Regions from separate parts of the Plantibacter sp. Mn2098 genome, predicted to be linked through region 2. Evidence: predicted binding sites of a transcription regulator. Region 2 holds the regulator's gene; each other region holds the start of a gene.

Region 1 (4,174 bases), on a different contig from region 2:
GACATCGAACGGAAGTTGACGACGCAACCGGAACTGTTCCTTGTCGGGGAGCACGACGGGGCGGTGATCGCGACGGTCATGATCGGGTACGACGGGCACCGCGGTTGGGTGCACTACCTCGCCGTGGCCGAATCGCGGCGGGGTGAGCGACTGGGACAGGCGCTCATGGCTGAGGCCGAACGGCTGCTCACGGAGCGGGGATGCCCGAAGATCAACCTCATGGTGCGCTCCGGAAACGAACGGGTGATCGGGTTCTACGAGTCGATCGGCTACGGCACCGACGAGGTCGCCGTGCTCAGCAAGCGTCTGATCCCGGACGTCTGATTTCGGACGCCTGATCCCCGGACGATTCGTTACGGACAGCTGATCCCGGACGACAGATCCCGGACGTCTGATCTGTGGTTCGGTCAGAACAGCGTCGGTTGCACCTGCAAGCCGGTCATCGGCGCGCCGCTCCTCGCGAGGTCGGCGAAGCGGACACCGGCCGGGGCGCCGATCGGACCACCGGCGGGACCGCCCGTCCGAATGCTGACGCGCTCGCCTTCATCGTTGCGCATCATGCCGATGGCGCTCGACCGGACACCGCCGGTTGCCGGATCCTCTCGCCCGCGTTCCATCCCGTGCGCCCGGATGAGCGGACGGATGCGGGCCGCGAGCCACTTGCGGTACTCCTTCGGTGCGTAGGTGCCCGTCCGGTAGAGGTCCTCGTACTTCTCGACGAGTTCTGGATGGGCGCCGGCCAGCCAGTGCATGAACCAGGGCTTCACGCCGCCCTTGAGGTGCAGTGCGGAGAAGAGGACGGAGGTGGCTCCGGCTTTCGCGATGCGTTCGAGCGCGTGGTCGAGGTGGGCACTCGTGTCGGTGAGATACGGCAGGATCGGCATCATAAGGACGCTCACGTCGAACCCATGTTCGCGGGCCGCAGTGACGGTGGCGAGGCGCGCGGTGGCCGTGGGTGTGCCCGGTTCGACGGAGTGCTGCAGTTCGTCGTCGAAGATGGCGATCGACATCGCAAGATCCACGGGAACCTGCCCAGCCGCATCCGCGAGCAACGGGAGGTCTCGGCGGAGCAGCGTGCCCTTCGTCAGGATGGAGAACGGCGTCCCCGACTCCGCGAGCGCGGTGATGATGCCGGGCATCAAACGGTACTTCCCCTCCGCGCGCTGGTAGGGATCGGTGTTCGTCCCGAGGGCGACGGGATGCTTGCCCCAGCTCGGCTTCCGGAGCTCGCCTTCGAGCACCTCGGCGACATTGACCTTGACGACGACCTGCGTGTCGAAATCGCGACCGCCGTCCATGTCCAAGTAGGTGTGCGTCGGTCGGGCGAAGCAGTACGTGCAGGCGTGCGAGCAGCCCCGGTACGGATTGATGGTCCAGCCGAAGGGCATGACCGATTGGCCGGGAACCTTGTTGAGCGCGGACTTGGCGAGGACCTCATGGAACGTCACGCCGGCGAACTCCGGCGTCTGCACGCTCCGCACGAGGTTGTTGAGCTTGGCGAGTCCTGGCAGGGCCGACGGTTCCTCGACCCCAAGCTCTTGACCGCTCCATCTCATCCCCCTATTAGAACATACGTTCGAGTCTTTTGGGTGCTGCGTCTTCGTCGCGTTCCGGACGGCCCGACGCATGGGAGAAGGAAGACCGCGCGAGAGAAGGTGGATTCGCCGCGGAACCGCCTTCTCTCGTGCGGCCTTCCTTCTCCTGTGCGGGCCCGCCGAGTGGTGACTACTGGAGCACGATCGCGGCCTCCTCGTTGTTGAGGACGACGACCGGGGTGACGGCAGGGTGGCCGGCCGCGCGGATCTTCGTGAGGTCGAAGCGCAACAGCGGCGTCCCGGCCGTGACGACGTCGCCGGAGGCGACGAGGTTCTCGAAGCCGTCGCCGCGCATCTCGACGGTGTCGATGCCGACGTGGATGAGCAGTTCCGTTCCGTCAGCCAGCACGAGGGCCACGGCGTGCCCGGTCTCGAAGACATGGCCGACGGTTCCATCGGCCGGTGCGACGACCGTGTCGCCGGAGGGCTCGATCGCGATGCCCGGCCCCATGATCCCCGTGCCGAACGTCGCATCCGGCACCTCGGAGAGCGGGACGACCTCGCCGGCGAGCGGCTGCCGCAGGACGATGGTTGTGAGTGGTGGCGTGAGAGTCGACGTGCCTGACCCGGCCGCGGTGCCCGACCCGACCTCGGCACCTGCCTCGATGGCGGTCCCCGACCCGCCCTCGACCGGAACGCTCGCGGTCCCGGCGATGATGCGCTCCATCGCGTCCTTCACGAACTGGACGTTGAGTCCGTATACGACCTGCACGGAGGTGCCACCCGGCTTCATCGTTCCGGCTGCGCCAGCGCGCTTGAGTGCTGCGTCGTCCACGAGGGCGACGTCCGCCACCTCCATGCGCAGCCGTGTCGCGCAATTGTCGAGTTCGACGATGTTCGCTGGCCCGCCGAGCGCGTCCAGGAACCTGCCGGCGGTCGCGAGATACGCATCGTCGGTTCCGGCGGTCGAAGCGGTTCCGTCGGACCCGTCGACGAGGTCGTCGTCCTCCCGGCCCGGCGTCTTGAGTCGCCAGCGGAGGATGACGAAGCGGAACACTAAGAAGTAGATCAGGAACCAGCCGACGCCCATGATCGGGATGATCCACGGGTTTTCCGCAAGCGGATTGGCCCAGTTGAGCACGAGGTCGATGAATCCGCCGGAGAATCCAAAGCCCATCCGCACCGGGAGGATGGCGCTGATGGCGAGGGAGATCCCCATGAACACGGCATGGATGAGATAGAGCCAGGGTGCGAGGAACATGAACGCGAACTCGAGCGGTTCCGTCACACCGACGAAGAACGAGGACACCGCGGAGGACAACAGGATGCCGTAGACGATCTTCTTGCGCTTGGTCTTGGCGGTCACGTACATCGCCAATGCGGCGCCGGGCAGTCCGAACATCATGATCGGGAAGAAGCCCGTCATGTACTGTCCGGTGACGCCGTACACGCCCGTGTCGTTGAGGAAGTTGGTGAGGTCGTTGATGCCGGCCACGTCGAACCAGAACACCGAGTTCAGCGCGTGATGCAGGCCGAGTGGGATGAGCATCCGATTCATAAAGCCGTAGATGCCGGCACCGAGCGGCCCGAGCGTCACGATGAACTCGCCGAACCCGACGAGCCCGCCGTAGACGATGGGCCAGACGACGTAGAGCACAAGCGCGACGACGAGCGAGACGCCAGCGGTGACGATGGCCACAGACCGCTTCCCGGAGAAGAACGACAAAGCATCCGGCAGCTTCGTGTCCTTGAACCGGTTGTAGCAGAACGCCCCGATGAGGCCGCAGAGGATGCCGATGAAGGCGTTCTGGATGCTCGAGAACGCCGGATCCGCCGCCGAAGCCTCGACGCCGCGGAAGAGGGCGACCGTCTCCGGCTTCAACAGCGTCGTGACGGTGAGCCAGGAGACGAGACCCGCGAGTGCCGAGGTGCCGTCGGTCTTCCTGGCCATACCGATCGAGATGCCGATCGCGAAGAGCAGCGGCATGTTGTCGAGCAGCGCCCCACCTGCTGCGGCGAGGAACGTCGTGACGACGTTGTCGCCGCCTGCTGCCGACTTGATCCAATAGCTGACGCCGACCAGGATGGCGGCGACCGGCAGGACGGCGACGGGCAGCATGATCGATCTGCCGAGTCGTTGGAAGAATTTCACGGGGCCTCCTCAAGGCTCACAATGAAACAACCTTATGTTGTGGAATACCGGAATCGACAATTCAAGCCGATTGTGGAGAGAACGTCCGGATGATCGGGCGTGTGGAATGCTGTGGCGGGGACGACGAAGACGGGTGAAAGATCGATGCGGCAGCCGGACATACGAGGGTGTGGGCATCCCCGTGAATCCTGAGCAACCAGCAGACGACGACGCAGACGACAACTCGGCGGACGACTCCGTCTTCGACCGGATCGTCGCCGAGGTCCTCGAACCGCTCCGGCGGTTCCTCGCCAGACGCACCGACGCGCACACCGCGGACGAAGTCCTCAACGAGACGCTCGTTGTGCTCTGGCGGCGCAGCGCGGTCGTCCCCGTCGATGCGGCGATCCCGTGGGCCATCGGCATCGCGAGACGCCAGTTGCAGAATGCGGAGCGCGGCGCACGGCGTCGGGATCGGCTCGTCGCGCGCATCGCGATCGTGGATCCC
Region 2 (4,174 bases):
GGCAGGCGCTGCGGCGCGTCGCTGGATTGTCTACGGAACTCGAGGACGTCACCGAGGTCGAGTACCGCCAGTTGCGGCTGGAGAACGTCGTCATCATCGGCGTGTACCAGCAGGGCTCGCTCGTCGACGCCGAGAACTCGCTCCGCGAACTCGCAGCCCTCGCTGAGACCGCCGGCGCCGTGGTCCTCGACGGACTGTTGCAGCGCCGTCCGCATCCGGACCCGTCCACCTATCTCGGTCGGGGCAAGGCCATCGAGCTCCGCGACGTCGTGAAGGCGCTCGGCGCCGACACCGTCATCGCGGACACGGAACTCGCGCCCAGCCAGCGACGCGCCCTGGAGGATGTCGTCGGCGTCAAGGTCATCGACCGCACGGCAGTCATCCTCGACATCTTCAGCCAGCACGCGAAGAGCCGGGAGGGTAAGGCACAGGTCGAACTCGCCCAGCTCGAGTACCTGCTCCCTCGCCTCCGCGGCTGGGGTGAGTCGATGAGCCGTCAGGCCGGCGGCCAGGTCGGTGGCGCCGGCGCCGGTATGGGCTCGCGTGGTCCTGGTGAGACGAAGATCGAACTCGACCGTCGTCGCATCCACACGCGCATGGCGAAGCTGCGCAAGCAGATCGTCGCGATGAAGCCGGCACGTGAGGCCAAGCGTGCGAACCGTCGCAGGAACACCGTTCCGTCGGTCGCGATCGCCGGGTACACCAACGCCGGCAAGTCCAGTCTGCTGAACCGCATCACGAAGGCCGGTGTGCTGGTCGAGAACTCGCTCTTCGCGACCCTCGACGCGACCGTGCGCCGCAACGTCACCTCTGACGGCCGTGAGTACACGCTCGCGGACACAGTCGGGTTCGTTCGGAATCTCCCGCACCAGCTCGTCGAAGCGTTCCGTTCCACGCTCGAGGAGGTCGCGGACAGCGACGTCATCGTGCACGTGGTGGACGCGTCGCACCCGGATCCGGCCGGCCAGATCGCGACGGTTCGCGATGTCATCGGCGAGGTCGGTGCGAGGCACATCCGCGAGATCGTCGTGTTCAACAAATCCGACCTGGTGGATGACGGCCAGTTGCTCGTCCTGCGTGGTCTCGAACCGGACGCCGTGTTCGTCTCGGCACGCACGGGTGTCGGTATCGATGAGCTGATGGAGCGGATCGAGGAGGTCCTGCCGTCGCCCAGCCGAGAGCTGCACGTGCTGGTCCCATACAACCGCGGAGACCTCGTGACGGTGCTCCACGAGCGTGGCAAGGTCGTCGAGACGAGCTATGACGAGCACGGCACCATCGTGCACGCGTTTGTGAACGACGAGATCGCCGCGATCCTCGAACCCTTCGCGATGGAGGCGTCGGCGGCCCGTGCCGTACACGCCGCTGCGGAGCCGCTCGCCGTCGCCGGAGCATCGCACTCCGCCGCCGACTGACCCCGATCTATCGACAGGAAAGGACCGGATCGATTCTCGATCCGGTCCTTCTGTCGTTCTGCCGTGTAGGCGGCGTCGGCCGCGGCGTGCGCCGGTCCGATCAGACGCTACGCAGCACCGCTACGACCTTGCCGAGGACGTCGGCGTGGTCGCCGAGGATGGGTTCGAACGCCGAGTTGCGGGGGAGGAGCCAGGTGTGGCCGTCGCGCTGGCGGAACACCTTCACCGTGGCCTCCTCGTCGAGCATGGCCGCGACGATGTCGCCGTTCTCCGCCGTCTTCTGCTCACGCACGACCACCCAGTCGCCGTCGCAGATGGCGGCGTCGATCATCGACTCCCCGACGACCTTCAACATAAAGAGGTCGCCCTTGCCGACGAGCTGACGGGGGAGCGGGAAGATCTCCTCGACCTGCTGCTCCGCCGTGATCGGGATGCCGGCGGCGATCCGGCCGACGAGCGGCACCATGGCGGCGTCGCCGACGGACGGGGCGTTCTCGGAGGGGGTGCCCTCCGTCGCGCTCGGCAGGTCGATGAGGATCTCGAGGGCGCGCGGACGGTTGGGGTCGCGGCGCAGGTAGCCGGACAGCTCCAGCTGGTTGAGCTGGTGTGTGACGCTCGAGAGGGATGCGAGGCCGACGGCATCGCCGATCTCGCGCATGCTCGGCGGGTAGCCCTGTGAGGCGACGGCGCGCTGGATCACGTCGAGGATGGCGAGCTGCTTCTCGCTGAGGCTCTTCCGCCGCCGCGTGCCCGTTCGCTCGTGAGCCCCGTCGCTCCTACCGTTCGCTGCCATTGTCGCTCCTGCCCGGACCAGTGTCAGTGGGTGCTGGTGTACTCACTCCAACACTCGAAACTGTATCCGCCCGGCGTGCCTCAGACAAACATTCGTTCGAGCGTGTCGCACATTCGTGTGCAACAAGGTACGAAAACAGGGTTGAAGATTCGAACAATCGAATATATATTCGGAACACAGCTTCGTATCCGGTGTTCCTGGCCGAACACCGGATACGAATTCTCGTCAGGAACCCCATGGTTCCTGCAGGCGAGCACTTGGAGGTAGTCATGACTGCAGCACTCATCGGTATCCCGACCGGTTCGAACACGGCTCCACGCACCACCACGGCACCACGCACGCGACTGCGCCTCACGCGCCGCGGTCGCGTCGTCTTCACCACCCTCGCTGCGCTGCCCGTCGTGGCAGCCATCGCCGTCCTGTCCATCTCGGCCGGCAACGCCATCGCGTCCGGTCCGGACATCGGAGCGGCTGGCCAGGGCGCGTCCTTCACCTACGTGACGGTCGACGCGGGGGAGTCGCTCTGGCAGCTCGCCAAGTCCATCGCCCCCACGGCGGACCCGCGTGACGTCGTCGCGGACATCATCAACCTCAACCAGCTGACGTCGTCCGGCGTAGAGCCGGGCCAGCGTCTGGCCATCCCGATCAAGTACACGGACTAGGCGCAGCCTGCATCCCCGGCGGTCGGTACGATTGTCGGGTGACCGCTCTCGACGACCTCCCCATCCGCGACGACCTCAGAGGGAAAATTCCCTACGGCGCTCCGCAGGCACATGTGCCCGTTGCGCTGAACGTCAACGAGAACACCCACCCCATCCCCGAGGACGTCGCCCACGACATCGTGGCGTCACTCGCCGCGGCCGTGCTCACGGTGAACCGCTATCCTGACCGCGAGTTCACGGAACTCCGCGAGTCCCTCGCACGGTACCTCGGGCACGGCGTCACAGCCGATCAGATCTGGGCCGGCAACGGATCGAACGAGGTCCTGCAGCACATCCTGCAGGCGTTCGGCGGACCTGGGCGTTCGCTCCTCGGTTTTGTGCCGACGTACTCGATGTACCCGCTGTTGGCAGCTGGCGTCGGAACTTCCTGGATCCCCGGAACGCGTGACGACGACTTCGAGCTGTCCCCGGAAACTGCGGCTCGGCAGGTTCGCGACGCGAACCCGGACCTCGTGTTCCTGTGCTCACCGAACAACCCGACGGGCACACCGCTCCCACTCGCGACGATCGAAGCCGTTTACGAGGCGTCGACGGGCATCGTCGTGGTGGACGAGGCGTATGCGGAGTTCGCACCCGATGGCGAGGCGAGCGCGCTCACGTTGCTGGAGGGACGTCCGCGTCTCATCGTCTCGCGCACCATGAGCAAGGCGTTCGCCTTCGCCGGTGTTCGCCTCGGCTACCTCGCCGCGGATCCGGCTGTCGTCGATGCGTTGCGTCTCGTCCGGCTGCCGTACCACCTGAGCGCCCTCACCCAGGCGGCTGCGACCGCGGCGCTCCGCCACGCTGATGAGATGCTCGCGATGGTCGACGACATCCGTGGACAGCGCGACCGCCTGGTGACCGAACTCGCCTCACTCGGTTACGCACCGCACCGCAGTGGCTCGAACTTCGTGCTGTTCGGTGGTGTGGACGACCCGAACGGCATCTTCGAGGCGCTGTTCGCTCGTGGCATCCTGATCCGCGATGTGGGCATCCCGAACCACCTGCGCGTGACGGCCGGAACCGAGTCGGAGACGACGGCATTCCTCGAGGCGCTGGCCGAGATCACGCCGCGCTGAGTCACGTGCGCGGCGCGGACTCAGCGCTGCACCCCTGTTCGAAATTCAGGAGCGCCCCGGTGTGTCACCCAGCGCTCGCGATGAGTGCGGGTCGACGCGCCGGGGCGCTCCTGAGTTGTGAACGGGCTACGCGGTCAGGCGGAGAACTGCTTCCTCGGCGGCGACCCAGGGGAGCATCGCGCACTT
Region 3 (4,174 bases), on a different contig from region 2:
CGGTCGGTGGTGGTGTCCTGCTGCGTCATCGATCCTCCTCGGTCAGCCTACGGGCACCCGTCACCGGTCCCTGAGCTGTGCGGTTGTGCTGGTGCACTTCGACAAGCTCAGTGACCGGGTGCGTTCGGTCCCTGAGCTTGTCGAAGGGTCGGGGCGTGTGGTCGTGCCGCGGGCACTTCGACAGGCTCAGTGACCGGGTGGGTTCGGTTGTGTGATGGGGGCTTCGGTGGCTCCGCACAACGTCCACCCCGGTCCCTGAGCTTGTCGAAGGGTCGTTCTGCCGCGGGCACTTCGACAGGCTCAGTGACCGAGGTGTGCTCGCTCAGTGACCGAGGTGTGCTCGCTCAGTGACCGAGGTGTGTTCGGTCAGGGACCGGTGTGTGCGGTGTCGGTGGTTCGAGGTGGGGGCGGGAGCGGAGCCAGGGGGTACCAGTCGGGTGGATCTGGTTCGGTGGTGAACGTCTCGCCGCTCGGGCTGGTCCAGTGCAGCGTCCCATTGGGTGCGGGGGCGAGGGTCCAGTTGGTGTCGTGTTTCACGTGATGGTGTTTCGGACAGAGGTGGGCGAGGTTCTCGGCGGACGTTTCACCTCCGGCGGACCAGGGGATGGTGTGGTCGAGGTCGCATCCCTTGGCGAGCCGGTTGCATCCGGGTGCCCGGCAATGGGTGTCCCGGATGGCGAGGGCGCGAGCGAGGTCTCCGGGTGGTGTGTATCGGTCTCGGCCGACGGAGAGCACGGCGCCGCTTTCCGGATGGGTGAGGATCCTGGTGAATGACTTCGCGTTGACGGTGAGCCGCGCCGCGGTCTCCGGGTCGATGGGTCCGTAGCCTTCGAGGCTGCCTGGGTCGTTCCTCTCACCGAGGAGGGTGAGGACGGGGACGGTGAGGTGGACGGTGGGAACGATGCCTTCGGTGATCTCCTCGATCGTGGGGAGTGGCGCGAGTTCCGGAGGGTTCACAGGTGGAGCAGTTGGGACCTCATGTTCTGCGGCCCGAGGTGGGCTGGTAGTGGTGGGCGGGGTGGCAGTGATCGGTGGGGTGGTTCTTGCGGGTGGGGTGGTCGTTGCGGCCCAGATCGGGATCTCGTCGTCTGTGTCGGTGACGGCCGGTGCTGTCGTGACCGGATCGGTAGGGGCCATCGGAACCGGCGCCCCGGAAGAAGCGGTGATGCCGAAGAGGAGGAGGCTCTGGGCGTTGTCGGTCATAAGCTGTGCGCGAGTGCGGGCATCGCCTCGATGCTTGGCGCCGGCGGTGAGCGCCTGGAGCCGGTTGTAGGCGGCGGTCGCGATGGGCGCCGTGGTGAGGATGGAGAGCCAGGACATGCCGTCGGCGGCTGGAGTGAGGGTGACGTGGCGTTCGTGCTTCGCGCGGTGGTGGCGTGCGGCGATGGTGGTCGGGTGGAGCTGTTCACGGAGTTTCCGGGCCGTGTGTTGCAGTTGGGCCGCGGTGTGCGTCTTCGCGATGGGGAGGATGCGGGTTTCGAACTCTGCCCGGTCAGCCGGGTCCACATCGGCCAGTTGGTCCACGATGACCCTGGCATGCCCAGCCGAGATCATGCCGGTGGCGAGGGCGGCGAGCGTGTCCGGAAGCTGGCTGACGAGGACTTCTGATTCGTTGATTCGGCGTTGGACGGTGCGTTCTGGGATGCGGGTCATCGCGGAGAGTTCCAGCTGCAGGGACAGCCGAGCGAGGCTCCGGGCGCGTTCGGGCGAGGTGCCGGCGGGCATGGTGGTGAGCGCGGTGATGTCGGAGACCCGAGCGGCGTCGGCGTAGAGGTGAGCGAGCTGTGCCTCGGCTGTGGCGATGACGGCGCATTGCGCGAGGATCTGCTCGCCGAGGCTCGTGATGAGTGCGGCGATCTGATCTGGCGTCGAAGGTATGTCCACTCATCAAGAATACCAGGGAGGTGAATAATAGAACAGGGGTTCGAAGAAAGCTGTGGAGAACTTCTCGGGTGCGGGGTGGGCACATCGACAAGCTCAGTGACCGGGTGACCGGGTGACCGGGTGGCCGGGTGACCAGTGACCGGGCGACCGAGGACCGGGTGACCGGGGCCGAGTTGCCGCGGCGGCGAAGGTGGGCACTTCGACGGGCTCGGTGACCGGGGGCGGAGGTCGCTCGACGGTCCGAAGGGAAACACGGTCTTTACTGTTAGGAAACTTTCCTGTTATATTCACGGAGAACAATTGGATTCCAACGGAGGGATCGGGAGACCCATGAGCGATCGCACACTGCGCGGCACCCCGTCATGGCTTCGTTCGACGAACGACCGGACGGCCCTCGAGCTGCTCCTCGAACACGGCGAGCTCACCAGGCTCCGCCTCGGCGAACTGTCCGGCCTCTCGAAGCCGACCGCCTCGCAGATGGTGCAGCGCCTCGAAACCGCGGGCCTCATCCACACCGTCGGCACCGTCTCCGCCGGCCGCGGCCCGAGCGCCGCCAGCTACGCCGTCCGCACCGACCGCACCCTCGGCGTCGCCATCGACGTGACCCCCACCCTCATCCGCTCCGTGATCGTCGACGCGAGCGGCACCGAATACCCGATCACGATCACCCCGACCGTCGACGGGGAGCGCTCGGCCGTCGCCGACATCGTCGAGGCGATCGCCGCGGCCACCACGGCAGCCGACATCGACCCGGCGACCGTCCGCCTCGTGAACGTCGCCGTGCAGGGCTCCTACGACGCGGACACCGACGAACTTGCCTTCGCCGAGAGCATGCCCGGGTGGCAGAGCGAGGGCATCCGCGCCGTCCTCGAAGCCGCGACGGGCCGCATCGTGCACCTCGACAACGACGTCAACCTCGCCGCCATCGCCGAACGCGCGACCGGCGTGTGCGCCGACGCCGCGAGCTTCGCACTGCTGTGGATGGGCGACGGCCTCGGCCTCGCCGTCGATCTCGCCGGAACCCTGCACCGGGGCGCGTCCGGCGGCGCTGGCGAGATCGGCTACCTCCCGGTGACCCGTGAAGCGAGCGCCTTCGACCCGGCCGCCGACGACCTGCAGGACCTCATCGGGCCCGACGCCGTCACGCGCATCGCACACCGGACCACCGGTTCGGCTGCACCGGAGGCGATCACCCCCGCCGACTACGAAGCAGCCCTCGAACTCCTGACGAGCGGACCGGCACGCGAGGCGATCATCGCCGAGCTCGCCCCCCGCATCGCCATGGGCATCGTTCCCGTGCTCGCCCTCCTCGACCCACAGCGGGTCGTGCTCGGCGGGCCGACGGGAGCGGCAGGCGGCGATGCGCTCGCGCACGCCGTCGGCGAGCACATCGTCCGTTCGACGAGATGGCGGCCGCGGGTCGTCGCATCGTCCGTGGAACGACTCCCCGTGCTCCACGGGGCGAGGGACGTCCTCATCGGAGAGCTGCGCGCACGGCTCTTCGACGAGGTCGACCGGATAGCGGTCGCCTAGCGGGGCGCGCGCACCACGGTCCCGACCGCGACCACCGGACCCCGACCGCGACCACCGGTCCCTGAGCTCGTCGAAGGGCGCACTTCGACAAGCTCAGTGACCGGGTCCCGCTCAGTGACCTGGCACCGCAGGGTGCCAGTACTCGTCGCGCCATCAGCACGTCTCCACCACTGCACCAACAGCACCAACACATCACGAAGCAATCAGAGAGGATCCACCGTGCACACCCGTTCCAAACTGTTCACGACGACCGCGCTCGTCGCGGCCGCCGTCACCGTGCTCGCCGGCTGTTCGTCCGGCGGGGGCGCGTCGGACGCCGTCGCAGAGAAGGCCCCGTCCACCCTTGAGGGAACCGTGTCGCTCTGGCACTTCTTCTCCGACCGCGAGGGCGATGTCATCCAGTCCGTCGTCGACGACTTCGAGAAGGCGAACCCGAAGGTCAAGGTCGAGGTCCACGCCGGCCAGGACGACGAGAAGCTGCGGAAGGCGATCGCCGCAGGCAAGTCGGTCGACGTCGGCCTCTCCTACTCGACCGATGTGGTCGGCAACTTCTGCTCCAGTGGCGCGTTCCGCAACCTGAACGACTACATCAAGCGCGACAAGGTCGACCTGAACCAGTTCTCGGACACCGTCCGCAGCTACGTGCAGTTCGACGGCAAGCAGTGCGCGATGCCAGTGCTCGCCGACGTGTACGGCCTGTACTACAACAAGGACCTCCTCGCATCGGTGGGTGTCACGGCCCCGCCGAAGACGCTCA

Evidence for each region. The regulator LexA, encoded in region 2, represses DNA repair genes until DNA is damaged. The targets are predictions, from matches to a motif close to TCGAACANNTGTTCGA.
Region 1: ACL9RL_RS03930 (Rv2578c family radical SAM protein) is a predicted target of LexA. The motif match lies at 1,565-1,580, and genes of this name have one in related genera.
Region 3: ACL9RL_RS19670 (DUF222 domain-containing protein) is a predicted target of LexA. The motif match lies at 1,913-1,928, and genes of this name have one in related genera.

The regions. Positions count from the first base shown of each region.
Region 1 is NZ_JBMOUH010000002.1:242,195-246,368, reverse strand. Features, by position in the region: gene ACL9RL_RS03935 (GNAT family acetyltransferase) at 1-324, shown strand, start outside; gene ACL9RL_RS03930 (Rv2578c family radical SAM protein) at 408-1,556, opposite strand; gene nagE (N-acetylglucosamine-specific PTS transporter subunit IIBC) at 1,726-3,687, opposite strand; gene ACL9RL_RS03920 (RNA polymerase sigma factor) at 3,869-4,174, shown strand, end outside.
Region 2 is NZ_JBMOUH010000010.1:193,457-197,630, forward strand. Features, by position in the region: gene hflX (GTPase HflX) at 1-1,415, shown strand, start outside; gene lexA (transcriptional repressor LexA) at 1,516-2,208, opposite strand; gene ACL9RL_RS16465 (LysM peptidoglycan-binding domain-containing protein) at 2,478-2,870, shown strand; gene ACL9RL_RS16470 (histidinol-phosphate transaminase) at 2,909-3,988, shown strand; gene sufU (Fe-S cluster assembly sulfur transfer protein SufU) at 4,115-4,174, opposite strand, start outside.
Region 3 is NZ_JBMOUH010000017.1:10,526-14,699, forward strand. Features, by position in the region: gene zapE (cell division protein ZapE) at 1-29, opposite strand, end outside; gene ACL9RL_RS19670 (DUF222 domain-containing protein) at 367-1,884, opposite strand; gene ACL9RL_RS19675 (ROK family transcriptional regulator) at 2,215-3,417, shown strand; gene ACL9RL_RS19680 (extracellular solute-binding protein) at 3,637-4,174, shown strand, end outside.